Regions from separate parts of the Branchiibius cervicis genome, predicted to be linked through region 1. Evidence: riboswitches for the same ligand, from Rfam matches in the RefSeq annotation. Region 1 holds a riboswitch; the other holds the start of a gene.
What was found. A riboswitch is a leader RNA that binds a small molecule or an ion and turns the genes downstream of it on or off. The one in region 1 is predicted to bind thiamine pyrophosphate.
Positions count from the first base shown of each region.

Region 2: linked by a shared signal. The riboswitch ahead of thiM (hydroxyethylthiazole kinase) and the one ahead of ACFQBT_RS17570 (thiamine ABC transporter substrate-binding protein) in region 1 are both predicted to bind thiamine pyrophosphate.

Region 1 covers NZ_JBHSWJ010000002.1:3,384,868-3,400,269, reverse strand. The annotation lists partial or broken gene hutI (imidazolonepropionase) at 1-141, shown strand, start outside; gene ACFQBT_RS17600 (hypothetical protein) at 460-969, shown strand; gene ACFQBT_RS17595 (RNA polymerase sigma factor) at 994-2,214, opposite strand; gene ACFQBT_RS17590 (YciI family protein) at 2,211-2,597, opposite strand; gene ACFQBT_RS17585 (ankyrin repeat domain-containing protein) at 2,727-3,116, shown strand; gene ACFQBT_RS17580 (DUF4235 domain-containing protein) at 3,113-3,400, opposite strand; gene ACFQBT_RS17575 (DUF4282 domain-containing protein) at 3,476-3,928, opposite strand; TPP riboswitch at 4,018-4,123, shown strand; gene ACFQBT_RS17570 (thiamine ABC transporter substrate-binding protein) at 4,142-5,236, shown strand; gene ACFQBT_RS17565 (ABC transporter permease) at 5,337-6,932, shown strand; partial or broken gene ACFQBT_RS17560 (ABC transporter ATP-binding protein) at 6,929-7,350, shown strand; gene ACFQBT_RS17555 (ATP-binding cassette domain-containing protein) at 7,351-7,935, shown strand; gene ACFQBT_RS17550 (phosphatase PAP2 family protein) at 7,945-9,069, shown strand; gene ACFQBT_RS17545 (thioesterase family protein) at 8,956-9,732, opposite strand; gene ACFQBT_RS17540 (S53 family peptidase) at 9,914-11,122, shown strand; gene ACFQBT_RS17535 (heavy metal translocating P-type ATPase) at 11,220-13,409, shown strand; gene ACFQBT_RS17530 (hypothetical protein) at 13,657-14,802, shown strand; gene ACFQBT_RS17525 (DUF5979 domain-containing protein) at 14,753-15,402, shown strand, end outside.
Region 2 covers NZ_JBHSWJ010000002.1:3,014,984-3,030,385, forward strand. The annotation lists gene ACFQBT_RS15625 (ArsR/SmtB family transcription factor) at 87-419, shown strand; gene ACFQBT_RS15630 (SulP family inorganic anion transporter) at 427-2,142, shown strand; TPP riboswitch at 2,176-2,269, shown strand; partial or broken gene thiM (hydroxyethylthiazole kinase) at 2,261-3,096, shown strand; gene thiE (thiamine phosphate synthase) at 3,093-3,761, shown strand; gene thiD (bifunctional hydroxymethylpyrimidine kinase/phosphomethylpyrimidine kinase) at 3,758-5,305, shown strand; gene ACFQBT_RS15650 (PLP-dependent cysteine synthase family protein) at 5,224-6,327, opposite strand; gene ACFQBT_RS15655 ((Fe-S)-binding protein) at 6,365-7,108, shown strand; gene ACFQBT_RS15660 (LutB/LldF family L-lactate oxidation iron-sulfur protein) at 7,105-8,544, shown strand; gene ACFQBT_RS15665 (LutC/YkgG family protein) at 8,541-9,155, shown strand; gene ACFQBT_RS15670 (MarR family winged helix-turn-helix transcriptional regulator) at 9,315-9,779, shown strand; partial or broken gene ACFQBT_RS15675 (OsmC family peroxiredoxin) at 9,788-10,224, shown strand; partial or broken gene ACFQBT_RS15680 (bifunctional proline dehydrogenase/L-glutamate gamma-semialdehyde dehydrogenase) at 10,279-13,626, opposite strand; gene ACFQBT_RS15685 (magnesium transporter CorA family protein) at 13,639-14,637, opposite strand; gene ACFQBT_RS15690 (MFS transporter) at 14,726-15,402, shown strand, end outside.

The sequences.
Region 1 (15,402 bases):
AAAAGTCTGCGGCGCAACGATATCGGCACGATAGCGGTGGGACAGCGGGCCGACCTGACGGTGCTCGACGCGCCGACGTATTTGCATCTTGCCTATCGCCCCGGTGTCCCCATCGCCCGTGCATTGGCTCTGGCCGGATAGCCGCGCCCGGCGCTAGAGGCGGAGTCCAGCAAGCACAAGGCGTCCGACCCGGTGGGATGAGCGGGCATCCTGCCCGCGACCGATCACCTCGGATCGCTCGTCAGTGCAGGTCCCTGAGTCCTTGGGCGTCCGTATCGCCCTCGACGGCAGCTCGTGCCAATTTCCTGACAGTTCCCTGGCAGTTGCCTCTGAGTGCTGCGTGGGATGGCCCCTGGCCGGCTTCGTAGTGGAATAGTCCGGCTCCCGAGTCGTACCCGAGAGAGCGTCATGGTTACTCCTTCCGACCGCACAGCGCCCCGATTCAAACGCTCTGCGGTCGTGACCGGTGTCGTGCTCCTGGCAGCGGCTGCGGTGGCGGCCGGTTCCGGTCGACTGGCCGCTGTCGGGATCGGCCGCGGGGATCCGGATCCGGGCGGTCACCGGTTCGCCGCGATCCGTGGCGCAGCGGCCGGCCTGACCCCGCCTGATGCGTCGCACGTCGTGGTTTCCGTCGACAAGAGCCGGTGGGGGACCGGCGGATGCGACGGCGGCCCTGCCGGCTGGACCCGACCGACCGTCGACGTGACCTTCGACGGACCGGATGCGGTGCCGGCAGATGTGGAGGCCCGGTTGTCGGCCGCGCGATGGCACATGGTCCCGCAGGACGATGATCCGGTCTCGGGGCCGCCGTCTGTGCAGCCGCCGGCCGGTCAGCACCGGTACGAACCCATCGGCCCGAATCCGTACGCGGAGTTCGCGATTCTGAGCCCGCAGGTGCCCGGTGGGGCCGGCCACTGGGACCTATGGGTCACCGCCGAGCCGGCCGGCGAGGTCGACCACGACTGCTGACCCCGGCCACCCGCACCGCGAGTGTCAGCTCAATTCATCACGCCGGCGCGTGAGGTACGCCCGCTCTGCCGGGTTGGCGGCCAAGGAGATCGCCTGGTTGTAGGCGGCGACCGCTTCGGCGGCACGTCCGAGGCGGCGCAAGAAGTCCGCTCTCGTTGCGTGGAGAGCGTGATACACGTCCAGCGGCAGGTCCGATATGAGGGCCAATCCCACGGCGGGACCGTCGATTTCGGCGACCGCGACGGCCCTGTTCAGAGCAACGACCGGTGACGGGTCGAGCCGCAGCAAGCGGTCGTAGAGCGCGACGATCTGGGACCAGTCGGTCCGCGCAGCTGACGGGGCGTTGGCGTGCACAGCGCTCACCGCTGCCAGCAGCTGGTAGCGACCGGGCGCCGGTCCACCCGCCGCGACGGCCGCCAGTCGCGAGCGCACCAAGGACGTGCCCTCGTCGATCAACGAGGTGGACCACAGCGCACGATCCTGCTCGGCCAAGGTGACCAGAGAATCGGATGAAACCCGTGTGGCACGACGGGAATCGGTCAACAGCATGAGCGCCAACAGTCCGGTCACTTCACCATCGCCGGGCAGCAGTGCGTGCAGCAGACGACCGAGCCGGATCGCCTCGTCGCACAGGTCCATCCGCACCGCCGACGCCCCGTCGCTGGCCAGGTACCCCTCGTTGAAGACCAGGTAGATCACTGCAAGCACGCCGGGCAGCCGCTCGTCGAGATCCGACGGCACGCGGTAGGGGATGTGGGCCTTCTTGATCTTGGCCTTGGCCCGCGTAATCCGTTGCGCCATCGTGGTTTCCGGCACTAGGAAAGCGGCCGCGATCTCGGCCACCGTCAACCCGGCGATCAACCGCAACGTGAGCGCTACCCGGGCCGATATCGCCAGCGCCGGGTGGCAGCAGGTGAAGATCAATCGGAGCTGGTCGTCGCCGAACGGGTCGGCCGGCTGGGGCGGTGAGTCGTCGTACGTCATCATGGCCGCCTGCTGTTTGGCATCGCGCTGGGACTCCCGGCGCACCCGGTCCAGCGCGACCCGGGTGGCGGTCGTGGTCAGCCAGCCGCCCGGGTTGGGCGGCACCCCGTCGGTCGGCCAGCGTTCGGCGGCGCGGGCGAACGCCTCTGCCGCTGCCTCCTCGGCCACGTCGAGCGAACCGAAGCGCCGGCCCAGGCCGGCAACCACTCGCGCCCACTCGTGGTGGTAGGCGCGAGTGATCGCTTCATCGGCTGCGCTCACCGCTCGAGCATGGCCTCGATCGACTCCTGCGTCTGGAACGGACGCACCTCGACCGTGCCGCGGCAGGCCTTGGAGCCCTGCGCCGCGAGGTCGAGCGCGACGTCCAGGTCGGGTACGTCGATCACCCAGAAGCCGCCGAGGTGCTCCTTGGCCTCCAGGTAGGGACCGTCCTGAAACACCGCGGTCGCGCCCTGGCCGTCGACGGTGGTGGCGGTCGCGACCGGCTCCAACCCGTCGGCGAAGACGAAGTAGCCCTTCTCGACGAGGGTGTCGTTGAAGGCTCCGGTGTCGGCGAACGCTTGCAGCATGTCCTCCTTGGACGGGTAGGCGCCGTAGTCGCCGCGCTCGGCCGGACCGTAGACGGACATCAAGTACCTGGGCATCGGGATCACTCCTTGTGGTGGTTGGTTACATCCTTTCCACGAACGAGACGGCCCGGATACGACATCGTCGATGGATCCGCGAAAACGCAGAGGTCGCCAGTCGCGCTCGTCCCGGTTAGGCTTACCTTCGTGAGTGACGCAGCGCGCATCGAGCCGGCCCCCGAGCTGGTCGAGATCGCGCACGCCTGTATCGACTTCGCGCGCGAGGGAGACGCCACCCGGCTCGCGGCGTACGTCGACAACGGCGTTCCGGTCGATCTGACGGACGCGGCCGGGAACACGTTGCTGATGCTGGCCGCTTACCACGGTCACGTTGCCGCCGTCTCCGCGCTCGTCGAGCGGGGCGCTGACGTCAACCGGCGCAACGACCGCGGCCAGACGCCGCTGGCCGGAGCGGTATTCAAGGGTGAGGACACCGTGGTGTGGCGGTTGCTCGAGGCGGGGGCCGACATCCACGCCGGGTCGCCCTCGGCCGCTCAGACGGCCGAGATGTTCGGCCGCGGTGAGCTTCTGCGCTAGTCCTCCTCGCGCAGCTTTTCCACCGGCGGCGGTGCGTGACCGGTGGACTTCTCGTAGAGACCGGCTGCCTTGCGGTCGACGAAGGTCCTGGTGATCGCCATGACGGCGGCCGAAACGCCGGCGAATGCCAGCGCCTCAGCCGCCGAACTCGACGGATCCTTCGCAGCCACCGGCATCGGCTTGCCCGTGACGGCCTTCCAGCCGCCCTTCGTGACGACCTTGGCGATCTGCGAGGCCACCAGGCCGCTGGCGATCGCGACCAACTTCCAGCCGATGCCCTTCATGCTGTCTCCTCATTGCAGGGTGAGCGGGTGATCCTGGTCCGACACTAGCCGGACCGAGCGCACCCCAAGTGGGGTTCAGCGCAGTCTCTGGTGGATGTCCTCCGACATCCGGACGACCGAGTAGTAGAACTCCAGCGTCATGCGGGCGAGGGCAAGATAGACCAGAGCCACCAGTGCGCCGAAGATGAGGACCACGAAGAATCCGAGCCATTCGCCATTGGCGAGCGTCGAGATCAGCGCCCCGATCCAGGCCAGGGCGATCACGATCGTGATGACGATGTAGACGATCCGCACGATCTTGGGCGTCGCGAAGGTGTTGAACGAGAAGTCGAACAGCGATCGCAGACCGCCGCTCAGATCGTTCTGCGGTGCCGCGAGGCCGCCGCCGTACTGCGCTGCGGCCGGGTCGATCGGTTGCTGGTAGGGCTGTTGGTATCCCGGCGGCTGCTGGTAGGGCGGCTGGTCCGGTTGCTGCGGTGGCTGGTTCGGCGGCTGGTAGGGGTCCTGGGGCGGGGGCTGCTCAGACATGAGACCTCGATCGTCGGTACCGGATGGGTGCGTCCAGACTGTCAAGGGACTGTGCGTGCGGGCCTGCGCCACGCCGGGCGCTACCCTTGATTCCACGACAGGGGAGCGCACCAGGCGCTGAGAGTGCGGGGCAGCCCGCAGACCCTCGAACCTGATCCGGTTAGTACCGGTGGAGGAAGTCGAGCCCCTTCTCGATGGCCGAGGAGGACGTCAATGTCACCTAGTTATGCCCGTACGTCGATCGCGGCCGTGGTCGCTGCCCTCGCCCTGGCGGGGTGCTCGCTGAGCAGTTCCGGCGACGGCGGATCCACCCCGGGCGCCACGGGTTCAGGCAGTGGTTCTAGCACCGTCAAGAACACCACCGTCACGCTGGTCACCCACGACTCGTGGGTCGCGGACAAGGCCTTGCTGGCGAAGTTCACTGCACAGACCGGCTACACCGTGAAGGTCATCGCCAACGGCGACGCCGGGCAGTTGGCGAACAAGCTGGTCCTCACCAAGGGCAACCCCACCGGCGACGTCACCTTCGGCGTCGACAACACGTTCGCCACCCGAGTCGTGGATTCCGGCGCGATACAGGCGTATTCAGCCAAGAACCTGCCCGCTAGCGCGCAGCGGTTCGCGCTGACCGGTGACGGTGGCAAGGATCTGACGCCGATCGACTTCGGCGACGTCTGCGTCAACGTCGACGACGCGTGGTTCACCAAGAAGGGCCAGACCCCGCCGGCGAACTTCGCCGATCTGGTCAAACCGGAGTACAAGAACCAGTTCGTGACACCGGCCGCTTCGTCCTCCTCCCCAGGGATGGCCTTCCTGCTGGCGACGATCGCGAAGTACGGCACCGACGGCTGGCAGAACTACTGGAAGCAACTGATGGCCAACGGCACCAAGTTGACCAGCGGTTGGAGCGACGCGTGGAGCGTTGACTACACCGCCGGCGGCGGCAACGGGTCGCGGCCGATCGTGCTGTCCTACAACACTTCACCGGCTGACACGATCAAGGACGGGAAGGCCACCACCTCGGCGTTGCTGGACACCTGCTTCCAGTCGGTCGAATACGCCGGTGTGCTGGCCGGCGCCAAGAACCCCGATGGCGCAAAGGCATTCATCGACTTCATGCTGGGCGAGGACTTCCAGAAGGCGCTGCCCGAGGCGATGTACGTCTTCCCGGTCGACACCTCCATCCCGTTGCCGGCCGCGTGGCAGCAGGCCGCGAAGGTCCCGGCCACGCCGCTGAACGTCGACCCGGGCGAGATCACCAAGAACCGCGACACCTGGTTGCGGGAATGGCAGGACGTGACCTCCTAGCGATGCCGTCTACCCCGCGGACTTTTGGAACGGGATCCACGCGTCGCGCGTCGGATCGGGTGAATCCCGTTCCAAAAGTGGGGAAGTTCGTCGGCTGGGGGTGCTGGCCGCCGTACCCCTGGCCTTCCTCGTCGTCTTCTTCCTTGTGCCCGTGACCGGCATGATCGGCCGGGGTCTGCGACCGGACGGGGTCTGGGATCTGGCGGGGGCGTGGGAGGTGCTGACCCGCGCCCGGACGGCCAAGGTCATCGGTTTCACGCTGTTCACGGCGGTGACGGGCACGGTGATCACGGTCGCCCTCGGCGTGCCCGCGGCGTACTGCCTCTACCGCCTGCGTCTTCCGGGCGCGACGATCCTGCGCGGGCTGCTGGTGATGCCGTTCGTGCTGCCGACGGTGGTGGTCGGCGTCGCCTTTCGGACCCTGCTCGCCGAGAACGGCCCGCTGGGGTTCCTGGGACTGGACGGCACCCCCACCGCGATCATCGCCGCCCTCGTCTTCTTCAACCTGTCCGTGGTGATCCGCGTGGTGGGTACGGCGTGGGCGGGCCTCGATCCGCGACCGGAGCAGGCCGCGGCGTCCCTGGGCGCCACCCCGGGACAGGTCTTCCGCACCATCACCCTTCCGTCGCTGCGGCCAGCGATCGTCTCGGCCACCAGCGTGGTGTTCCTCTTCTGCGCCACGGCGTTCGGTGTCGTGCTGACGCTGGGCGGCGTGCGTTACTCGACCATCGAAACCGAGATCTACCTGCTGACCACCAACTTCCTTGACCTGCAAGGGGCTGCGGTGTTGTCGATCCTGCAGTTCGTGATGGTGCTGGTCCTGTTGGCGTTGGTCGGGCGGGTCCGCCGCGACGGCGCGGCCAACCGCCCGCCCACACCGGCCCGGATCCGTCGCGGGGACACCGGGCCGTTGGCGGCCCTGGTGCTCAGCGTCCTGCTGGTGATCGCTCCCCTGGCAACGCTGCTGATCAGGTCGCTTCAGGTGCAAGGGGATTGGAGCTTGGCCAACTACCGCAACCTCACGGTGGTCACCGGCGACAACGCGCTACCGGTGACGGTGTGGCAGGCGCTGTCGACGTCGTGGCGGATCGCCATCGACGCCACCGTGTTGGCCGTCGTGCTCGGTCTGATCGTCGCTGTCCTGGTGTCGCGCAGGCCCCGGTCCCGGCCGGCTCGCCGGCTGGTCGGTCTGCTGGACGGTGTCTTCATGCTGCCGCTGGGCATCTCCGCCGTGACCGTGGGGTTCGGCTTCCTGATCACCCTGGACAGGCCGCCGTTCGACTTCCGGGACAGCGTCTGGTTGATCCCGGTGGCTCAGGCCATGGTGGCGCTCCCGCTGGTCGTGCGCACCCTCGCTCCCGCGTTGCGCAACGTCGACCAACGGCAGCGCGAGGCGGCGGCAGCACTCGGCGCCGGACCGGTGCGGGTGGCGATCACCGTCGACGTGGTCGCCGCCTGGCGACCGTTCCTGGCGGCCATTGGATTCGCGCTCGCGGTCTCCCTGGGTGAGTTCGGCGCGACGAGTTTCCTTGCCCGGCCGGACGATCCGACGTTGCCGGTCGCGATCTACCAGTTGATCGGCCACCCGGGTGCGGCGAACTTCGGGATGGCACTGGCCGCGTCCGTCGTGCTCGCCGCGGTGACGGGGACGATCATGGCGGGCGTGGACCGGTTCGGCGGACGGACGATGGTGTGAACGGTCTTGAGGTGCGTGACGTCAGCGTCGCGTTCGGTGACACCCAGGCGCTCGATCACGTCAGCCTCGAGGTGGCGACCGGGCGCATCCTGGCCGTGCTCGGCCCGTCCGGGTGCGGCAAGTCCACGCTGCTGCGGGTGATCGCCGGGTTGCAACAACCCGATGGCGGCGAGGTGGCCTTCGATGGTCAGGACGTCTCACGGGTGCCGACCCACCGACGCGGATTCGCCCTGATGTTCCAGGACGGCCAGCTCTTCGAGCACCTGTCCGTGGCCGCGAATGTCGCCTATCCATTACGACGCCAGGGTGTTTCGCGGCGAAACGCGGCCACCCGGGCTACCGAACTGCTCGAGATCGTCGGGCTTGCCGGGTTCGCCGACCGATCCCCCGGACCCTGTCCGGCGGTCAGCAACAACGCGTGGCCCTGGCCCGGGCGCTGGCTGCACAGCCGCGTCTGCTGTTGCTCGACGAACCGCTGTCGGCCCTCGACCGCGACCTGCGCGAGCGGCTGGCAGTGGACCTGCGCCAGATCCTGCTCTCCACCGGGACCACCGCCTTGTTGGTGACGCACGATCACGGTGAGGCCTTCACGCTCGCCGACGACGCGGTGCTGCTGCGCGCCGGCCGGGTCGTGCAGCACGGCGAGGTGGCCGACCTGTGGCGGGAACCGGTCGACGAGGAGGCCGCTCGCTTCCTCGGCTATCGCACGGTGCTGACCGGGCAGGCGGCGATCGACGTACGCCGCGCGCTCGAGGTCCCCGGCGACGGACCCGTCGCGTTGCGGCGGGGTGCGCTGCGGGTGAGCAGCGGGATCGGCCAGTTCGCCGGGACTGCCGGTGCCTCGGCGTACGGCGCGGACGAGGTGAGCCTCGAAGTGGACCTGCCCGGGCTCGGGCGGCTACCGGTCACCGCGGATGTCCCACCGGCGCAGGGCGCCCGGGTCGGCGTCGACCTGGTGCCCGCACGGATCGCTTTTCTGAATGTTCACAGGGCGGCCACCTAGAATCCACCGGTGGCTATCTCCGGGGAGCGCGACCTCGTGGACGAAGCTGCCCTGGAATCCGGCGTGTCAGCCCGGCTCGATCTGGCCTCGTTGCGCCGGCTGGCGGTCGGCGCGTACCTCGCGGTGCTCGCGACGTACTGCATCTTCGTCGGAATTCCCCTCGACCGCGTCGGCATGACGCTGTGGATCGTCGCCGGGCTGTCCGTGCTGTGCATCGGCCGCGGTTGGCGGGCCTGGCGGCTGACGCTGTTGGCCTGGCTGCCGTTCGAGGGGGTGCTGCTGGCGTACGACTACAGCTACGGCTTCGCGGGTCGGTTCAACGGGCAACTCGACGTGTTGGGCTATCCGATGCAGGGCGCGACCAACGCGCTGGGAATGCCGCTGCACTCCACCTTCCCGATCGAGGCCGACCGATGGTTGTTCGGCGGCACCCTGCCCGGCCAATGGATCCAGGAGCATCTGCGGTCCGACGGGCCGATCGGCTGGATCGCCGTGCCGGTGACGCTGACCTATATGTCGCACTTCGTCGTCACCCCCATGGTCGCGGTCGCGCTGTGGATCTGGAACCGCAGCCGGTTCCTGAAGTGGGTGCGCGCCGTGGTGAGTCTGGCCGTCGTCGGGTTGAGCACCTATCTGCTGTTCCCTATGTCTCCGCCCTGGCTGGCCGCCGAGCAGGGCCTGATCCCGGGATGGACTGTGCTGCGCGCCAACGGTGACGGCTTCCGGTTCATGGGGTTACGTATCGCCCAGGACGTGCTGTCCGACGGCCAAGATCGCTCCAACCCGGTCGCGGCGATGCCCTCGTTGCACATGGCGTTCGCGACCCTGGCCGTGCTGTTCTTCTGGACTTCCGTGCGCCGCTCATTGCGCCCGCTGTTGCTGCTCTACCCCGCGATGATGGGTTTCACCCTCCTGTACTCCGGGGAGCATTACGCGATCGATGAGATCGCCGGGGTGCTGGCGGCGCTGGCGGTCACGACGTTCTGGTGGTGGGCCGACCGGTGGTGGCGACGCCGGCGATCAGCGGGGGAAGTGCCGGACGGTGAGGGCCTGCTCGGCGCGTCCGAAGGGTCCGGACTCGTCGCTCAGAGTGGTCGAGGTGAGGCCGAGACCGTTGGTGCCGAACGAGACTGAGGTATCGAGCCCGACCCACGACGGTTCGGGCTGACGGATCAGGTGGATCGTCAGGTCGACGTTCGGGAACATCATGTCGGTGGGCCGGACGCGGGTGGCTATCCCGTTGGCCAGATCGACCAGCGCGATGGCGGCCGCGGTAGGGCTGACCGACTCATCGGCCACCACGGGATGCGGGGTGCGCGCCCAGACCTGCCGCCGGCCCGACCGGCCGCCCGGCAATGCCACGGTCTCGATGGAGGCGAGGAAGCCGCCCTTCCATTCGGTCAGCGGATCGTAGGGAGCCCCCTGCGCGGGCCCTCCTGCCATCCCGGGCAACTCGACCCCCGCGACGTCGGCCACGTCGTCGCTGATCGCCAGCCGCCAGGCGCGCGCCCGGATGCGCGGCCGGTCCTCGATGATCGCGGTGGCCTCGATCAACTCGATGGTCCGGCCCGGCCGGATGGTCTCGACGACGACGGTCGTGTCCGCCAGCGGGATCAGGCCGAGGATCTCGAAACTGATCCGCGACATCTGGACCGTGGGGTTGTGCGCATGGCCGTCGATGGCATGAGTGATCAGGCCGGCCACCGGAGACATGTGCTGCTCGTGGTCGTTCCACGCACCCTGCACGTGCTGCGTGGGCCGGTACGTGTCGGCACTGACGCGTTCGTAGTAGCTCACGGTCGCGAGGTTACGCGGGGCCTTTTCCAGCATCCCGTGCGGAGTCGGTAAACGACCGGTAAGCAGTTCGGCACGGTATCCGCCGGACAACCTGGGAAAACCCTGGGAATTATGGCGCAGCGGCGACACGCGCCGACAGGGTGAAGCCACCAATCCCCTTTCCCCCGAGGAGACCATCACTATGCGCAAGACCCCCATGGCCGCCACGCTGTTCGCTCTGGCTACCGCCGCAGCGATGAGCGCGGCACTGCCGTCAGCTGACGCGGTCACCACCGCGAAGGCATCCGTCACCCAGGTCCACTCCTGCTCTAACAGCCCCAAGGCCGGCTATGCGTCGTGCTTCGCGATCCACCTCACCAACCCCGCGACCGGTAAGTCCGTGAACGCTCGCGGCGCAGCGATCACCCCGAAGGCGATCTCGGGCAAGACCCCGTCGGACATCCAGAGCGCCTACAAGCTCTCCGGCGTGAAGTCGGGCGGGCGGACCGTCGCCATCGTCGATGCGTACGGCTATCCCAACGCCGAACGTGACCTGGGCGTCTACCGCAAGCAGTTCGGTCTGTCGGCCTGCACCATCGCGAACGGCTGTCTGAAGATCATCAGCCAGACCGGCTCGACCACCTCGCTGCCCGCGACCAACGTGGGCTGGGATCAGGAGCAGGCACTCGATCTCGACGCAGTCTCCGCCGCGTGCCCGGACTGCAAGATCGTCCTGGTGCAGGCGAAGACGGCGTCGTTCGCGAACCTCGGGACAGCGGTCAACACTGCCGCCAAGCAGTCTGGCGTCGTGGCCATCTCCAACAGTTACGGCGGTGGGGACGCCAGGGACTCGACCTACGCCAAGTACTACAAGCACTCCGGCATCGCGGTCACCGCCTCGACCGGTGACGACGGCTACCAGGGCGCGAGCTACCCGGCGTCTTCGCAGTACGTCACGGCGGTCGGCGGGACCTCGCTGAACTCCTCGTCGAACTCCCGCGGCTGGACCGAATCGGCGTGGAGCGACGCTGGATCCGGCTGCTCGTCGTACAACGCCGCCCCGGCCGGCCAGAGCTCGGCGACGACCAACTGTGCGGGGCGGGCCATGGCGGACGTGTCCGCGGTCGCCGACCCGAACACCGGGCTCGCGGTCTACGCTCCGACCAGCGCGACAGCATCGAGCTGGGCGCAGTACGGCGGTACCTCGCTGTCCTCGCCGATCGTCGCCAGTGTGTACGCGCTGTCGGGCAACACCTCCGGCTACGCCAACACCAAGCCCTACGCAGCGACATCGGGCCTGTTCGATGTGACCTCCGGCTCCAACGGCTCGTGTGACTACTGGTGCACCGCCGGATCCGGCTGGGACGGCCCGACCGGTCTGGGCACCCCGAACGGGGTCAGCGCCTTCTGAGCTGACCCGCACCCACGCCGGCCCTGCAGCGAGCGCTCATGCTGCGGGGCCGGCACCTGCCCGCTCCTGTCATACCCCCTGGGGGTATGATGGCGACATGGCCGCCGTTGATCAGGACATCCGCCTCGACATCGAAGGGATGACGTGCGCCTCGTGCGCGATGCGGATCGAGAAGAAGCTCAACAAGCTCGAGGGTGTGCAGGCCAGCGTCAACTACGCCTTGGGCACGGCGAGTGTGCACGCCCCCGCCGACGTTCCGGTCGAGCAACTGGTCCAGACCGTCGAAGCCGCCGGTTACGGCGCGTCCCTGCCGCAGCCCGCGCAACCGCCGGTCGATGAGACGGCCGGTCTTCGCCGGCGGTTGATCGCGACCTGGGTCCTGGCCCTGCCGGTGATCGCGCTCTCGATGGTCCCGGCATGGCAGTTCTTCGGTTGGCAGTGGGTGGCGCTGGCGCTGACGGTGCCGGTAGTGCTCTGGGGCGGTCGGGGATTCCACCGGGCTGCGTGGCAGAACCTGCGGCACGGCACCGCCACCATGGACACCCTCGTCTCGGTCGGCACGTTGGCCGCGCTGGCCTGGTCGGTCTACGCCATGGTCTTCGGTCGTGCCGGCATGATCGGGATGCACCATCACTTCTCGGTGGTGGTCGAGCCGCAGGAGGCGGCCGATGCCATCTACCTCGAGGCGGCCGCCGGTGTCACGGCCTTCCTGCTGCTCGGGCGCTATCTGGAGGCGCGTTCCAAGCGGGTCGCCGGCGCCGCCGTGCAGGGGCTCCTGCGGTTGAAGGCCGACGAGGTGCTGGTGGAGCGCAACGGCGCCGCATCGACGATTCCGTTGGCACAGCTGGTGATCGGTGACGTTTTCCGCGTCCGCCCGGGGGACCGCGTCGCCACCGACGGGGTCGTGATCGACGGGCATGCCAGCGTCGATGCCTCCGCCGTCACCGGCGAGAGTGTGCCGGTCGAGGTCGGGCCGGGTGATCACGTGGTGGGTGGCACCCTCGCCGCCGGCGGCAGCGTGCGCGTTCGCGCCACCGCCGTCGGGGCGGACACCGAGTTGTCCCGGATCGCGGCTCTGGTCGAGACGGCGCAGACCGGCAAGGCCTCCGTCCAGCGGCTGGCCGACAGGGTCGCCGGCGTCTTCGTGCCGGTGATCCTGTTGTTGGCGCTCGCGACGTTGCTGGGGTGGTGGCTGATCGGCGGTGACCTGACCCGTGGATTCACGGCCGCGGTCGCCGTACTCGTGATCGCGTGCCCGTGCGCCCTCGGCCTGGCGACTCCCGTGGCGCTCCTGGTGGGAACCGGCCGCGGCGCACAACTGGGCATCCTCATCCGCGGTCCGCAGGCGCTGGAGCAGGCCGACGCCGTCCGGACCGTCGTGCTGGACAAGACCGGCACGTTGACCGACGGACGGATGAGCCTGGTCGGCGTCTGGGCCGCCGATGGCGATGAGCAGCAGGTACGCCGCGTGGCCGCCTCCCTGGAACAGGACTCGGCCCACCCGATCGCGACCGCCATCAGCCGCGACGCCGCGGGTCTTTCGCCGGTCGAGGACTTCCGCAGCTACGACGGTGCCGGTGTCGGCGGTGTGGTCGAAGGACGGCCGGCGCTCCTCGGCCGGGTGGGCTGGCTGCGCGAGCAGGGGATCGACGTACCTGCCCTGGTGCACGGGCGGGTGGATGCCGAAGCTGAGCTCGGCCGCACGGCGGTGGTCCTCGCGGTCGGCGGTCAGGTGAGCGGAGTGCTGAGCGTCGCGGACCGGATCCGGCCCACCTCGGTCGCGGCGATCCGCGGGTTCGAGGCGCTGGGATTGCGCCCGGTGATGATGACCGGCGATCACCGGGGCGTCGCCGAAGCGGTCGCGCGGCAGCTCGGTATCCACGAGGTGCATGCCGCGGTGTTGCCGCAGGACAAGGCGGCGCACGTGTCGGCGCTGCAGCAGCAGGGGCAGAAAGTGGCAATGGTCGGCGACGGCGTCAACGACGCGGCCGCGCTGGCGACGGCCGACCTAGGCATCGCGATGGGTTCGGGTGCGGACGTCGCCTCCGACGCGGCGGATCTGACGCTGCTGCGGACCGATCCGGTCGCGGCGGTGGACGCGGTGCGGTTGTCCCGGGCGACCTTGCGCGTCATCAGGCAGAACATCGGCTGGGCGTTCGCCTACAACCTCGCGGCGGTGCCCCTGGCGATGTCCGGGCGGTTGGGGCCGATGGTCGCAGGTTTCGCGATGGCCGCCTCCTCGGTTCTGGTGGTGTTGAACTCGCTGCGGCTACGCCGGTTCAGATAGTGAGCTCCTGTGGCCGGGGTGACTCGGTGATGCAATACATGTGCACAACCTATGTATCGGTTATCACACAGGTGGACACCCTGATCTGACTGTGCGAGTCTCAGCCCGGCGGCTCACCCCTCGGGGTGTCGCACGGAGCAGTCGAGGAACCAGAGAAAGTAGCGCAATGGCGGTACAACGGGTCAGGCACGCGATCGCGACGCGGGTTCTTGCCGCGATGGCATTAGTGGTGGCCCTGGTGGCAACCATGAGCCTCGCGACGGCACCGCAGGTGGCAGCGGCCGACCCGACCGCGACCATGCAGATGTCGAAGACGGCCCAGGTCGACGGCGAGCTGACGCCGGGTACCGAGTTCCTCTACACGATCACCGTGGCGTGCTCGTCCGTAGCGGTGGGCGGCTGTGAGAACTACGTCCTGACCGACCCGTTGCCGGAATGGATCGAACTGGCGGGCGACCCCACCGCGGACAACCAGCCGTCCACGGTGACCGTCAGCCCCGACAACGTGGTGACGGTGGACGTCAATCAAGCCCTGGGTGGCGGCAAGACGGGTTTGAAGTCGGGAGACACGCTAACGATCACGATCCCGGTGAGACTATCGCCGGACGCACCCGCGAGCATCAACGGCACCACGATCACCAACACGGCTACCTCGACCGCGGACAACGCGACGGAGCAGTCCGCTTCGGCCGACGTGACGCCGGTGGTCCAAACCAAACTTGGCGCAGAAACGACCAAGACCATCGAGCCGTCCGGTGCGTCCGCCAAGCCCGGCACAGCGGCGGCAGTGACGCTCACCGGCAAGAACCAGTCCAATGTGCCCGTCCATGAGCTCGTGGTCCAGGATCCAGTCGACCCGACTGCTTCCCCCAGCCCGTTCACCTACCTCGGCGTCACCGCCCCGCTGGGTGAGGTCACCATGCCCAAGGGTGCGGACCAGGTCGTGGTGTGGGCCTACGTCAACGGCCAGTGGGTCGAGGGCGCTCCCGGCCCTCCGGCGCAGCTGCCGGCCGGCGTCGACCCCAGTGACGTCGAAGGCCTGCGGTATGTATTCACGGACACCACCGGTGACGGCATCGCCCCGGGGGCAACCGCAACCATCCCGGTGAACGTCGAACAACGGGACAACGTCACCGAGTTGACCGGCCCGGTCACGGTCAAGAACGACGCGCAGACCACCGTCACCACAGCCGACGGGACGACCGCGACGTCCGACCCCGCCGACGACACGTACGTGATCACCCCGCCGGACCTCAGCGCCGACGTCACCAAGAAGTTCGATCCGGACACCGTTCACGCCGGAGACCCCAGCACCGTCACCATCGGCGCGACCAACTCCTCCAATGTCCCGGGTCGATTCGCTGACGATTACCGAGCCCACGGGGGCCAGTAACCCCTTCGAAGGTGATAACCCGCTGACTTTCGCCGGTTTCACCGACGGCGTCACCTGGCCGGCCGGAGCCACCGGGGCCTCGATCACCTACACCGGCCCCGGTTGCTCGGGTGACCCGCTGACGACCACGACGACCGACACCCTTCCCGGCCCGCCCGCCGGCTGCCAGCCGACCGGCTTCACCGTGACCTTCACCGGAACCATCGATGCGGGCGCCGAGGCCACGGTGCCGTTCACGGTCGATACCGACCACGGCCAGAGCGCCGATTCGTTGACCCATGACAACCAGGTGAGCGCGCAGACCGGCCTGGACGGAGCAAAGAGCGACCCGGCGACCGATGATGCGTCGCTGGTGACGTTGGCCGACCGCCTCACCACCTCCACCACCAAACGGATCACCCCAGACGACGTTCCGGCGCTCCCCGGACAGGACGTCACGACCGGATTGACCGGCACCATCAAGGCCTTCCCGGACTCCACCGTCAATGCGCAGAAGGTGGTCGTCCAGGACCCCGAAGACCCGACGGTTGCTCCGAACTTCTTCGACACGTTCCGTCCCACCTCGGTGGACAACACCGAGATCAGCGAGTGTGTGCAGCT
Region 2 (15,402 bases), 370 kb from region 1:
GCCCCACCGGTTCGCGACCATCCATCGCGTGTGTCATCATATGAACAATTCTTCACATGATGAAGGTGCGATCCCAGGAGGTACGAATGTCCGTCCCGCTCTATCAGGCAAAGGCCGAGTTCTTCCGCACCCTCGGGCACCCGGTCCGTATCCGGATCCTGGAACTGCTCTCCGAGCGTGAACACGCCGTCCACGAACTGCTCGCCGAGATCGGCGTCGAAGCCTCCAGCCTGTCCCAGCAACTGAGTGTGTTGCGCCGCTCGGCACTGGTCACCTCACAGCGGCGGGACGGCGAGGTCATCTACGCGATCGCCGTACCCGAAGTGAACGACCTGCTGCAGGCCGCCCGACAGATCCTGTCGGCGGTCGCCTCCGAGCAAGCGGAACTGGTCGCCCAACTCGCCCGCACCACCCACTGAAAGCGCCATGAGCACGACCGCTGGGTCCGTCACGCCCCTACGCCGCGTGACCCGCCTGCTACCCACCCGCGCCGACCTCGAGCAGATGCGCACCAACCCACGCCGCGACCTGCTCGCCGGCCTCATGGTCGCGCTCGTCGCGCTGCCGCTGGCCCTCGGTTTCGGCATCAGTTCCGGAGCCGGCGCCGCCGCCGGCATCGCGACGGCCATCATCGCCGGCCTGGTGGCGGCGGTCTTCGGCGGCAGCAACCTGCAGGTGAGCGGGCCGACCGGGGCGATGACCGTCGTACTGGTCCCGATCGTCGCAACGTACGGCGTGTCCAGCGTTCTCGTCGTCGGCATCCTGGCCGGTGTGCTGCTGGTGATCCTCGCACTCGCAGGGGCCGGCCGGGTGATGCGCTACGTGCCGGTGCCGGTCATCGAGGGCTTCACCATCGGCATCGCGTTGATCATCGGTCTCCAACAGGTGCCTGGCGCTCTCGGCGTCCACGTCAAGGCCGACGGGGTGATCGCAACGGCCATCGCATCGGTGCAGGACTGGTTCAAACACCCCCAGTGGGCTCCGGTGCTGATCGCGCTCGCGGTCGCTGCGGCCATCCTGTTACTCGCCCGCGTCCGACCCGGCATCCCGGTCGCCCTGCCGGCGATCATCGTGGTCACCGTCGCAAACCTCGTGATGCATCTGGGCGCGGAGCAGATCGGCAAGGTTCCCGCCGGGTTGCCCGCACCGAGCCTGCCCGACCTTTCCCCCGGCGCCATGCGCCAGCTGGTGATCCCGGCCATCGCGGTAGCAGCGCTCGCCGCCTTGGAGTCGCTGATGTCGGCCAGCGCAGCCGACGCGATGACCGTCGGGCAACGGCACGACTCGGACCGCGAACTCTTCGGACAGGGCCTGGCCAACATCACCGCGCCGCTTTTCGGCGGCGTTCCCGCCACCGGCGCCATCGCGCGCACCGCCGTCAACGTGAAGACCGGCGCGCACTCCCGGCTCGCCGCGATCACGCACTCGCTGCTGCTGCTGATCGTGGTCCTGGTCGCCGGTGGGCTGGTCGGCAAGATCCCGCTCGCAGCACTGGCCGGTGTGCTGATCGCGACCGCCGTCAGCATGGTCAGCGTCTCCAGCGTCCGCACCCTGATGCGCGCCACGAAGCAGGATGCCGCGGTCCTCGCGATCACCGCCGTGGCCACCGTCGCGTTGGACCTGGTCGAGGCCGTCATCATCGGCATGATCGTGGCCGGCGGCCTGGCTCTGAAACAAGTCGCTGCGAGCGCCGCGGTGAGCACCGAAGACGTTGCGGCTCTTGCCGATTCGCGCGCCGACGACCTGGAGCGTGAGCACCTGCTCGACGAACACATCGTCGTGTACCGGTTGGAAGGGCCGTTGTTCTTCGCCGCCGCCCACGACTTCCTGCTCGAGCTGACCCGGGTCAGCGACGTGCGGGTGGTGGTGTTGCGGATGGCGCATCTGACGGCGATCGACGCCACCGGTGCCGCGACCCTGGCCGACGTCATCACCCGGCTCGAGCGGCGCGGGATCACCGTGATGCTGTCCGGGGTGCGACCTGAGCACGCGGCGATCCTGCAGGGCCTGGGCGTCTACGACACGATGGCCCACGAGCGGCACATCTTCGCGACAACCCCCGAGGCGATCGCGCATGCGCGCGTCCACGCCTCTCGCCTCCCGCACGACCCGGGCTCGCCGGTCGAACACGCCACGGCCTGAGTAATCACCGCTCGAACGACGCTGATACGTTCGACGTACGACACGGGGTGCCCCGCCGGGGCTGAGATCACACCCGTCGAACCTGATCGAGTTCGTACTCGCGAAGGGAATGTCCGTCATGTCGCACACCCCTGACGTGCTCACTGCCACGCCGATGCCCGGGGAAGCACTGCACGCGCTGCGTGCGGCGCGTCCGCTCACCCAGTGCATCACCAACGCCGTGGTCACGAACTTCACGGCGAACGTACTGCTCGCGCTCGGCGCGACTCCGGCCATGACCGATGTGCCGACCGAAGCGGGACCGTTCGCGCCTGTTGCCGACGGCGTATTGATCAACCTGGGGACACCGCACGCCGAGCAACGCACCGCCGCCCGTGAGGTGCCGCCTGCCACCCGACGCTGGGTGCTCGACCCGGTCGCGGTCGGCTCACTGCCGGTGCGCACCGCGCTGGCCGCGGAGCTGCTCGCGCAACGTCCGGCGATCATCCGCGGCAATCCGTCGGAGATCCTCGCGCTCGCCGGCGCCGGTCGGGGCGGTCGCGGCGTCGACTCCTCGACACCACGGACGCGGCTACCGACGTCGCAGTGGACCTCGCCCAACGATCGGGTGCCGTCATTGCCGTGTCAGGACCGATCGACCTGATCACCGACGGGGTCGAGGTGGTCCGGATCCACGGCGGCGACCCGCTGTTGACCCTCGTCACAGGCGGCGGTTGCTCGCTCGGGGCGACCATGGCGGCCTTCCTCGGGGTCGCGTCGCCGCTGACCGCGGCCACGACGGCGTCGTTGGTGCACGCCGTGGCCTCGGAGGCAGCCGCTGCGGCGAGCACCGGCCCGGGCTCCTTCGCCGTGGCCTTCCTCGACGCGCTTGCGGCCCTCGATCCCGCCGAGCTGGACGCCCCGAACCGGCTCACCCGACGTCCCGCCGCAGCCCTGGTGAGGGGTGACGCATGATGCACGCGGACCTCGCACTACACCTGGTCACCGACGACCGGCTCACGCTCGACCGGCTGCTCGAGGTCGTCGAGGAAGCCGTCGCGGGAGGGGTCACCGTGGTGCAGTTGCGGGCCAAATCGGCCCCGGCACGCAACCAGGTCGCGGCACTCGTGGCCCTGTCGGCGCTGCTGCGCGGCTCGGCTGCCCTCGTCGTCAACGATCGCGTGGACATCGCTCTGGCTGCTCGCGACGTGGGTGCGCAGGTCGACGGTGTCCATCTGGGTCAGCAGGACGTGCCACCGAGCACCGCCCGACGACTGCTCGGCCGACGGGCGCTGGTCGGGTGGAGCGCTTCACGCATCGACGACCTCGCTGCACTGTCAACGTTTCCGGCTGGAACCGTCGACTACCTCGGGGTCGGCGCCGTACATCCGACCTCGACCAAACCCGATCACCCGCCGGCTCTGGGCATCGAGGGGTTCGGGCAGTTTGTCGCGGCTGCGGCATCCGTCCCGTGCGTCGCGATCGGCGGCATCGGAACCGATGACGTGGCTGCCCTGCGCACCGCCGGGGCCGCCGGTGTGGCCGTGGTCAGTGCGATCTGCGCCGCGGACGATCCTCGAACGGCGACCGCCTCGCTGCGATCCCGCTGGGACGCCGCGGCTGCGGAGGGTGTGCGATGAGCGCCATCCCCCGGGTCCTGAGCATCGCCGGCACCGACCCCACCGGGGGCGCCGGACTGCAGGCGGACCTGAAAAGCATTGGTGCGCTTGGCGGTTACGGGATGGGCGTTGTGACCGCCCTCGTCGCCCAGAACACCTGCGGGGTGCGCTCCGTGCACGTCCCACCGGCCGCGTTCCTCGCCGAGCAACTCGACGCGGTGTCCGACGATGTGACGATCGACGCAGTCAAGCTCGGCATGCTGCACTCAGTGCCTCTGATCGAGGTGGTGGCCGGGTGGCTGGCGCGGGTTCGATCATCGGCCCCGGCCGCGCCCGTCGTCGTACTCGATCCGGTGATGGTGGCCACCAGCGGGGACCGGCTGCTGGACGAGAAGGCGGAGGTCGCCGTACGCCGATTGTGCGCCCAGGTGGATCTGGTCACCCCCAACCTGCCCGAGTTGGCGGTGCTCGTCGACGAGGCGCCGGCGCGAACCTGGCCCGACGCGATCGGTCAGGCGCGTCGACTCGCCCGGGCCAGTGGCACCACGGTGCTGCTCAAAGGCGGCCATCTCACCGGCGAGGGTGCCTGCCCCGACGCGATCGTCACGACGGACTCGGTGCACGAGGTGCTGGGTCGCCGGGTGCTGACGACGAACACCCACGGCACGGGATGCTCGCTGTCGTCAGCGATGGCGACCCTTGCGGCTCGGGGCCTGGACTGGCCGGCCGCCCTCGACCGGGCCAAGGAGTGGCTGACCGGTGCCCTGGAGCACGGCGCCGCACTGGACGTCGGCCACGGGCACGGCCCCGTGGATCACTTCCACGAGCTGCGCCCGCGGATGACCGCGACCGGTTCGTGGACGGCCGCGCGCTGGCACGCGAACGCGGCGGTCCGCGAGGCTGTCGATGCCTGCGCTTTCGTGGTCACGCTCGGGGACGGCACCCTCGATCGCGACCAATTCCATTGGTATCTGGCGCAGGACGCGTACTACCTGGGCGAGTATTCGCGGCTGCTGGCCCGGGCGAGCACGCTGGCTCCGACTCGCGAGGAGCAGGTGTTCTGGGCCCGCGGCGCGGCGACTGCACTGGAGGAGGAGGCCGCCCTGCACCGCTCGCACGTCGGCGACGCATCGGTCGAGGCGTCGCCGACCACGCTGGCCTACGTGGGCCACCTGCACGCCGCCTCCGGCGAGTACGCCGAACTCGTGGCCGCCCTGCTGCCGTGCTACTGGCTGTACGCCGACGTCGGCGAACGTCTGCGCGCCCTGGACCACGACAGGCACGCGTTCCACGACTGGTTGGGGACGTACGGCGATCCGGCGTTCGTGCAGGCCGCGAGCGAGGCGACAACGATCGTTGAGCGTGCCGCACACCATGCGCCGTCGGCGGTCTGTGCGCGCATGGTCAAGGCGTTCGACCGGTCGATGGCCCACGAGCTGGCCTTCTTCGAAGCGCCCCTCGCGGGGAGGCGCGCGCCTGAGGTTCAGCCGAGCACCTCGGTGAGCGATCGACGTACGTCGGCCGCCAGCTCCTCGTCCCCCATCCCCTGGGCGGCCAGCCACTGATCGTCGTCGTACGTCGAGGTGTAGCGATGCCCGTCGTCGCACAGGAGGGTGACGATCGAGCCCTCCTCACCGCGGTCGGCCATCTCCTGGGCGAGCACAGCAGCCGCCACGAGATTCGTGCCGGTCGAAGGCCCGGCCACGCGACCCATCCGGGACCGCAAGTAGCGCATCGCTTCGACAGAAGCCCGGTCGGGGATGCGCATCATCCGGTCGACCACCGACGGCAGGAAGCTGTCCTCCATCCGCGGCCGGCCGATGCCTTCGATCCGCGACCCGGTGCCCTCGGCGTCGGCGTCACCGCACGACCAGCCGTCGAAGAACGCCGAACCCTCGGGGTCCGCAACGCACAGCTTGGTAGCGGCGCCGGTGTAACGCAGAAAGCGCCCGATGGTCGCGCTCGTCCCGCCGGTGCCCGCGCCCACGACGATCCACGCCGGCTCGGGGTGCGGCTCACGCACCATCTGCCCGAAGATCGACTCCGCGACGTTGTTGTTGCCCCGCCAGTCCGTCGCCCGCTCCGCGAACGTGAATTGATCCATGTAGAACCCGCCGGTCTCCCGGGCCAGCTGGCGGGCCGCGGCATAGATGTCGCCGGCCGAGGCAACCGGGTGGCAGGTCCCGCCGTACTGCTCGATCAGGGCCAGCTTCGACGGAGACGTCGAGACCGGCACCACGGCGATGAACGGCAGCCCGAGGAGTTGGGCGAAGTACGCCTCGCTGACCGCCGTTGACCCACTGGAGGATTCGATGATCGTCTGGCCCTCGTGGATCCAGCCGTTGCACAGCGCGTAGAGGAACAGTGAGCGCGCCAGTCGGTGTTTGAGGCTGCCCGTCGGGAGCGTCGACTCGTCCTTGAGGTAGAGATCGACCCCGCGGCAGCTCGGTGAGGGGAAGCGCAGCAGGTGGGTGTCGGAGGATCGCGCCGCGTCTGCCTGGACCGCGCGCACCGCCTCGCGCACCCATGCGCGCCCGGCGGCGTCGTACTTGGAAACGTCCTGCACCAACTCACTGAGGCTCCCCACCTCCCCATTCTCCCAGCCGGGCATACAGTGACAAACGATGCGGATCGCGATGATGACCACCTGCCTGGTCGACGCCCTCTTCCCCGACGTCGGCAAATCCGTCGTGACCGTGCTCGAACGCCTCGGCCACGAGGTGATCGTCCCGCAGGGCCAGGCGTGCTGCGGTCAGATGCACATCAACACCGGGTACGTCGATGACGCGCTGCCCGTCGTCCGGAACCAGGTCGAGGCGCTGAGTGGCGTCAACGCCGACGCGGTCGTCGCCCCGTCCGGATCATGCGTCGGGTCGGTGCGCCACCAGCACGTGAACCTGGCCCGCAACGCGGGCGACGAGGACCTGGCGCGCCAGGCGCAGGAACTGTCCGACAAGACCTACGAATTCTCCGAGCTGCTCGTGGATGTGCTCGGGGTGGAGGACGTCGGCGCCTACTTCCCGCACACCGTCACCTACCACCCGACCTGCCACTCGCTGCGGATGCTGCGGGTCGGTGACAAACCGCTGCGGCTGCTGCGCGCCGTCGATGGTGTGGACCTGGTGGAACTGCCCGGCGCACAGGAGTGTTGCGGTTTCGGAGGCACGTTCGCGCTCAAGAACGAACCGGTCTCGAGCGCGATGCTGGCCGACAAGGTAGCGGCAATCGAGACCACCGGCGCGGACATCTGCTCCACCAGCGACTCCTCCTGCCTGATGCACATCGGCGGTGGACTCTCACGCCTCGAAACCGGTGTGGGCACCAAGCATCTGGCGCAGATCCTGGCGTCGACCAAGGAGAGCGGATGAGCACCGTCGACCTGCCGGACCCGACCTGGCCGCTGCGCGGAACGCAGCCGTTCCCGCAGGCCGCGGCCCACGAGCTCGGCAACGAGCAGCTGCGTCACAACCTGCGGCACGCGACCCACACCATTCGCGACAAGCGACTGCATGCCGTCGGCGAAATGCCCGATTGGGAGCAGCTGCGCGAGGCTGGCGAAGCGCTCAAACAGGATGTGCTGCAGCGACTGCCGGAGTTGCTCGAAGAGTTGGAACGCAACGTGACGTCCCGCGGCGGTGTCGTCCACTGGGCCCGGGACGCCACCGAAGCCAACCGGATCGTCACCGACCTGATCCGGGCGACGGGCAGCACCGAAGTCGTCAAGGTGAAATCCATGGCCACCCAGGAGATCGGCCTCAACGAGTACCTCGAAACGCAGGGCATCACCGCGATCGAGACCGACCTGGCGGAACTGATCGTGCAACTCGGTCACGACACGCCCAGCCACATCCTGGTACCCGCGATCCACCGCAACCGCGATGAGATCCGCGACATCTTCCGACGCGAAATGCCCGGTGCACCAAACGATCTCAGCAACGAGCCGGCCGACCTGGCAGCGGCTTCGCGGCACTACCTGCGGCACAAGTTCCTGACCACCAAAGTGGCGATCAGCGGCGCGAATTTCGCCGTCGCCGACACCGGCACCCTCGCTGTCGTCGAGTCGGAGGGCAACGGCCGGATGTGCCTGACCCTGCCCGAGACCCTGATCACCGTGATGGGAATCGAGAAGGTCATCCCCACGTTCACCGACTTCGAGGTCTTCATGCAACTGCTGCCGCGCAGTTCGACCGCCGAGCGGATGAATCCCTACACCTCGATGTGGACCGGGGTGCACCAGGACGACGGGCCGCAGGAGTTCCATCTCGTCCTGCTCGACAATGGCCGATCGCGGGTACTCGACGACCCGGTCGGCCGGCCCGCGCTGCGGTGCATCCGGTGCAGCGCCTGCCTCAACGTGTGCCCGGTCTACGAACGCGTCGGCGGCCACGCCTACGGCTCGGTCTATCCCGGGCCGATCGGGGCCATCCTGACCCCGCAACTGACCGGGCTCGACGGACCCGACGATCCCAACGCCACGTTGCCCTACGCCAGCACCCTGTGCGGCGCGTGCTTCGACGCCTGCCCGGTGCGCATCGACATCCCCTCGATCCTGGTGCACCTGCGCGCGCAATCGGTGGCCGCGACCCGCCACCCGGTCGAGCAGACCGCGATGAAGGCGGCGAGTACGGCGATGAGTTCCGGGTCGCGCTTCCGCCGGGCCATCCGACTGGTGCCGTTGGGGCGGATCGGCGGCAGGGGCCGCTGGATGGAGCATCTACCGCTACCCGGGGCCGCCTGGACCAAACACCGCGACCTGCCGCGGCTGCCCAAGCAGTCCTTCCGGGATTGGTGGTCGAAGCGATGAGTGCCAAGGACGACATCCTCACCCGGTTGCGGACCGCTCTGCAGGACGATCCCCCGCCGGTCACCGTGCCACGGGACTACGAACACGCGCCCTTGGACGGCGCCGCCGATCTGGACATGTTCGCCGAACGCGTCGCCGAATACCGCGCCACCGTGCACCGCGTGCAGGAGGCCGGGCTCGCCGATCTGGTGAGGGACCTCGTTGGCAACGGCTCCGTGGTGGTCCCGCACGACCTGCCGGACACGGTCACCGGATCACTCGACGTACGTCGGGACGGACCCGGCGAACGGCTCACCGTCGCCGAGTTGGACGCGACCGCGGCGGTGGTCACGGCCGCACGCCTGGGAATCGCCCTCACCGGAACGATCGTGCTGGATGCCGGCCCCGGCCAGGGTCGGCGTGCGCTCACCCTGGTGCCGGACCACCACGTCTGCGTCGTGCGCGCGGAGCAGGTCGTCGACACCGTGCCCCAGGCGTTCGCCGCCCTCGACACGGGCGGTCCGCTGACCTTCATCAGCGGCCCGAGCGCCACCAGCGACATCGAGTTGAACCGGGTCGAGGGCGTGCACGGACCCCGCCGCCTGGACGTGGTGCTCGTCGCAACCCAATAGGACGTACCCACCGTTGCCCCCTGGTGCCACCCTGGGACGAATGTCCGACGGGGAAGGAAACGCCGCGGCTACGCGCGAGCTGGCTGCATCCCATATCAGTCCTGAGCCGCTTTACATTGCGCGCAACATTATTGTGTGCAATGTGTTAGCCTGACGAATGTGAGCACACACGTGGACGACGGCGTCGACCTGGATGAGCTGCTGTGCTTCGCGATGTACAACGCATCACGGGCGCTGACGGCTCGCTACCGGGAGTTGTTGACGCCGCTTGGTCTCACCTATCCGCAGTACCTCGTACTTCTGGCCCTCTGGAACGAATCGCCGCTGGCGATCGGGGAACTCGGGCACCGGTTGTATCTCGATTCCGGGACCCTGTCACCGCTGCTCAAGCGGTTGCAGAGTCTTGGCCTGATCGACCGGTCCCGTAGCGCGGACGACGAACGAGTCGTCCTGGTCAGCCTCACCGATACCGGCAAGGATGTGCGGCAGCAACTGGCTGATGTCCCTGAAATCATCTGCGACGCAACAGGTCTCAGCCGAGAAGGACTTGCCGAACTACGCGATCAGATCGAGGCCGTCGCGAGCCACGTACGTGCATCAACCAACCCCACCTCAACCTCTTAGGAGTCACCATGCCCACCCGTACCGCCCGCACCGACTGGACCGGAAGTCTCGAAAACGGTTCTGGCAAGGTCGAACTCACCAGCTCCGGCCTCGACACGTTCGAGGTGTCCTTCCCCAAGCGTGCCGCTGACGATGCCGGCGGTGCGACCAGCCCCGAGGAGCTCATCGCCGCGGCGCACTCGTCCTGCTACGCGATGCAGTTGTCCGCGCTGATCGCCGAAGCCGGCGGCACCCCCAGGCGCTGGACGTCCAGGCCGACGTCTCGCTCGGCCCGGACCCGGCCGGCGGTTTCCGTCTCAGTGGCATCAAGCTCACGGTTCGCGGCGAGGTCGAGGGCCTGGACGCCGACGGATTTGCCAAGGCCGCCGCCGACGCCAAAGCCAGCTGCCCGGTGAGCAAGGCGCTCACCGGCGTCGAGATCACCCTGGACGCCGCGCTCGACTGAGCCGATCGACGTACGCCGAGGGGCCGGATCCGCCTGGATCCGGCCCCTCGTGCGTCACAGGAGCCCGTCCGACAGGTGGTTCGGTGTGCCGAACCGGTGCGCGGTGATGCTGACCGCCTGCTCGTGCAGGAAGGGCAGCATTTCCACCCGGCCTGCGGCGGTGACCGGTTGGTCGTAGATCGCGATGTCCGGCCGGCCGCCGGTCGCCTCACAGATGGCGGCGGCCGAGCCGCCCACGAGCCGGATCCGCCGGCCCGGGCCACCGGCCAGCCCGCCCAGCCAGTCCTCGTCCGATTGCACCTGCACGGGCACCCCGGCAGCCCTGGCCGCGTCGACGACCGAGTCGGGAAGGGCCGTGGCACAGGACAACACGCCGCGGACGCTGCCGCCCTGCCACGCCGTCGTCGCCGCCGACAGGACCCGCAGGACCTGCGCCGGATCGGCGTCCGCGCCGGCCCGGATCACGGTCGGCACCGGGCGGTACCGGAAGACGTTGCGCTCCGCGGTCAACCCGCTGACGTCGCGTGCCTGGCTGAACTCATCGCGCCACGCCTGCGCATCGTCGGCCGTCGCCAGATCGGTTGTCGGCCGCCACCCGGTCAGACCGATCAGGTAGTTCGGTCCACCCGCCTTCGTGCCGGGGCCGACCGCCGACTTCTTCCACCCCCGAACGGCTGACGCCGCACAATGGCGCCGGTGATGTGCCGGTTCACGTAGAGGTTGCCCGCCTGCACCCGGTCCAGCCACAACGACAGTTCGTCCCGCTCAAGGAGTGCAGGCCTGCCGTCAGACCGTAGTCGACGGCATTCTGCAGTTCGATTGCCTCCGAGAGAGTTTCAGCGGTCATGATCGACAGCACCGGACCGAAGAACTCCGTCAGATGCGACGTTGACCCCGGACGAACACCCTTCTTGACCCCCGGCGACCAGAGCTTGCCCGTGTCATCGAGTTGCCGCGGCTTCACGACCCACTCCTCACCGTCGTCCAGCGTGGTGAGAGCACGCAGCAGCTTGCCCGACGCCGGCTCGATGAGGGGGCCCATCTGCGTAGTGGGGTCGCTCGGATATCCGACGGTCAACGACTGCACGGCGTCGACCAGTTGCTGGTTGAAACGTCGGGAGGTGGCCACCGAGCCGACCAGGATCACCAGTGAGGCAGCCGAGCACTTCTGACCCGCGTGTCCGAAGGCCGACGACACAACGTCCTTGACGGCCAGATCGAGGTCGGCGCTGGGGGTGACGATGATGGCGTTCTTGCCACTGGTCTCCGCGTGCAGACGCAGGTCCGGCCGGAACGACCGGAAGAGTTGAGCGGTCTCGTAGGCACCGGTCAGGATCAGCTGGTCGACCCGCTGATCGCTGACCAGCTGGGTGCCCAGATCGTTTTCGGCGACGTGCACCAACCGCAGCACCTCGCGTGGCACGCCCGCCCGCCACAGGGCATCCACCATGACCGAGCCGCAGCGCGCCGCCGACGGCGCCGGCTTGATGATGACGGCCGACCCGGCGGCCAGTGCCGCGAGGGTGGAACCGGCAGGGATCGCGACCGGGAAGTTCCACGGCGGGGTGACGACCGTCAGCGCGTACGGCGACCGGCCGGCCCCTGGATCGCGTCCAGCTCCTCGGCCAGGCCGGCGTAGTAGTTTGCGAAATCGACGGCTTCTGAAACCTCGGGATCGCTCTGGTCGATCGTCTTGCCGGCCTCACTGCCCATGACCTCGATCAGCTCGGCGCGGGCTCGCTGCAGCTCCACCGCCGCCTGCCGCAGGATCGCGGCCCGTTCGGCACCGCTGCGCGCACCCCACTCCTGACCGGCAGCGACCGCGCCGGCGATCGCCTCGTCGAGCACCGTGGCGTCGGTGATGGTGTGCTCAGCGACCAGATCGGCACCGACCGAGCTGGTCGCGATCCGCTCCTGGATAGCTCGACCCCAGGTCCGGTTGCCCGGCGTCGAGGGATCGGTGTCCGGCACGTTCGCGAAGTCTGTCTCGACGGCGATCACCTCGCTGTTGCGGTCCTGCACCCGGTTCGGCGCCGGCACGCACCCGTCCAAGGCGTGCAACGACGCGATGAAGCGCTGCCATTCGCGCTCGAACAGCGTCGAGTCCGAGTGCAATTCGAAGACCGCCGACATGAAGTTGTCCTGGCTGGCGCCCTCCTCCAACCGGCGGATCAGATAGGCGATCGCGACGTCGAACTCCCCCGGGTGCACCACGGGGGTGTAGAGCAGCAGGTTGCCGACCTCGCGGCGCACCGCCTCGGCCTGGGTGGTCGCCATGCCGAGCAGCATCTCGAATTCGATACCGTCCCGCACGCCTCGTTGACCGGCGAGCAGCCACGCGAATGCGACGTCGAACAGGTTGTGCCCGGCGACACCCACGCGGACGTTGGCGATCCGCTCGGGCTGCATCGCGTAGTTCAGCACCCGCTTGTAATTGGTGTCGCTGTCCTGTTTGCTGCCCCAGGTCGCCAGCGGCCAGCCGTGCAACGACGCCTCGACCTGCTCCATCGGCAGGTTCGCGCCCTTGACCAGTCGCACCTTGATCGGCGCACCCCCGCGAGCGCGTCGCGCCGCCGACCACTCCTGCAGCCGGATCATTGCCGACAAGGCGTCCGGCAGGTAGGCCTGCAGCACGATCCCCGCCTCCAGCGAGGCGAATTCGGGCCGGTCCAGGATCGCGGTGAAGACCGCGATCGTCAGATCCAGATCGTGGTACTCCTCCATGTCCAGGTTGATGAACTTCATCGGACTGCTCTGGGCCGCAAGCTGATAGAGCGGCAACAACTTGTCGACGACGTGCTCGACGGCCTCGTCGAAAGCCCACTCCGGATGCGGCGGAACCGTTGAGGACACCTTGATCGAGACGTAGTCCACGTCATCGCGGCCGAGCAGCTTGACCGTCCCCGCCAGGCGCCGGTCCGCCTCCTGCTCGCCGAGGACCGCTTCACCCAGCAGGTTCAGATTCAACCGGACGCCGTCGCGTTTGATCTTCGCGATCGCCTTGCCCAAGCGGGCGTCACTGGCGTCCACGATGAGGTGACCGACCATCTGACGCAGCGATCGGCGTACGACGGGAATGACGGCGGACGGCGCGACCGAGCCGGCCCGGGCACCCAGCTTCACCGCGGAGCGCAGGTACCACGGCAGGAAGCCGGGCACGTCGGCCGCGAGGGCCGCAAAGTTCTCTGCGGCCACGGCGGGATCCTCGGGGCGGATGACGCCGTCGACGAAGCCCACGGTGAAGGGCAACCCGTCGGGGTCCCGCAGGACATCGGCCAGCTGTTCGGCGGATTTGTCCGTCGGCAGCGCTGCCGCCGCCTCCAGCCAACGTTGGACGAGGGCCCGGGCCTGGTCGGCGAGTGCGTCCAGTTCCGCACGGGTGGGTACGTCGATGTGGGTCACGAAGCTCCTTGATCAGATCCAGTCGCGGTGGCGAAGGAAGGCGTACAGGCCGGCGCAGACGACGACGATCGACACCACGCTCATCCACAACCCGAGGGGTTTGCCGAAACCCCAGTAGGGGATGTTCTGCCCGAACCAGCCGGTGATGGCCGTCGGGACGGCGATCACGGCCGCCCAACCGGCCAGTTTCTTCATCACGGTGTTCAGGCTGAGGTCCTGCAACGACAGGTTCGTCTCGAACACGGACGAGACCATGTCGCGAAGGGACTCGGTCCATTCCGCGGCGCGTAAGCAGTGGTCGTAGAGGTCTTGGTACCAGCCCTCGAGATCACGCGACATGTCCGATGACAGGTGGCGCATGAGGCCGCCCACGATCTCGCGCATCGGGGTGATGATCCGCCGCAGCTGCACCAGATCCTTGCGCCGGCCGAAGATCTGTCGCTGGAAGTCACGCGTGGTACGCCGCTCTTCGAACAGCTGCCCCTCCAGACCTTCCAACTCGTCGTCCATCTGCTGGATGGTGTCGAACTGGCTGTCGACCACCACGTCCAGGAGGCCGTGGACCAACGCCGGCACACCTTCCTTGGCGACCTTCGGGTCGGCGTCCCAGACCTTTTCGACGGCGCCCATGTCGAACCCGTCGCCGCGGCGCACCGTCACCAACAACTTCTCGAACATGAAGATCGAGACCCGGTGCAATCGCAAGCGGCCGCTTTCGGGTGCCGACGCCGGACCGGACAGATCCGTTGCGTACGCCATGACGAACAAATGGTCGCCGTGACGGGTCAGCTTGGGCCGCTCGTAGGGCGCCAGCGCGTCCTCGATCGAGGTCGGGCTCAGGTGGACCCGGTGGCTGAGCTCGGTCAGGTCCTGCGCGCTGGGGTCGACCAGGTCGACCCACGCCAACCCGTCGGGCGCATCCAGCAGGTCCCCGATCTGCTTGCGGGGTACGTCGGACAAGGGCTCACCGCCGCGCCACCCCCGGACCTTGATCGGGCAGGTGATCTCCACCCCCTATTGTGCTCCGCGGTTCCGGGGCCGCCCAATCGCCCATCGCGGATGTCAGGACCTGACCTTCCGCGGGAGACAATGACGGCAAATGAGTCTCACCGTCACCTCCGCCTTGAACCGTCAGTCGTTCGCCGTCTACGCGTTGTTCCTGCTCAACGGGGCCGCCTTCGCCAGTTGGGCCTCGCGCCTACCGGACATCCGCAGCGCCCTCGGCCTGTCACTGGCCCACCTCGGTCTGCTGCTGCTGGTGGCCTCGCTGGCGAGCGTCTGCACGTTGCCGCTGTCCGGTGCGGTGATCCGCCGGCTGGGGCCGCGGCGTACCGAACGCATCGGTCTGGTGCTTGCCTGCGTCGGCCTGATCGGTGCCGGCGCTGCCACGTCCCTGGCCGGCGAGGTCGCCCTGGTGGTCCCGGGCATGGTGCTGATCGGGATCGGCATCTCCCTCTGGGACGTGACGATGAATCTGCAGGGCGCGACCGTCGAGAAGAAGCTCGGCCACTCGATCATGCCCCGCTATCACGCGGCCTTCAGTGCGGGCACCGTGCTCTTCGCGCTGATCGGGGCCGCGATGACGGCGCTGCACGTGCCGGTGGGTGTGCACCTGGTGATCACCTCGGCGGTGGTGTTCGTCGTCGGCTGGGTGTATTCGGCGCGTTTCGACGAGGACTCCGACGAGGCTGCTGACGACCAGGTGAGCAGTGCGCCGGCCCGTTCGGCCTGGCTGGAGCCGCGCACCCTGGCCATCGGAGTCGTCGTGTTGATCGC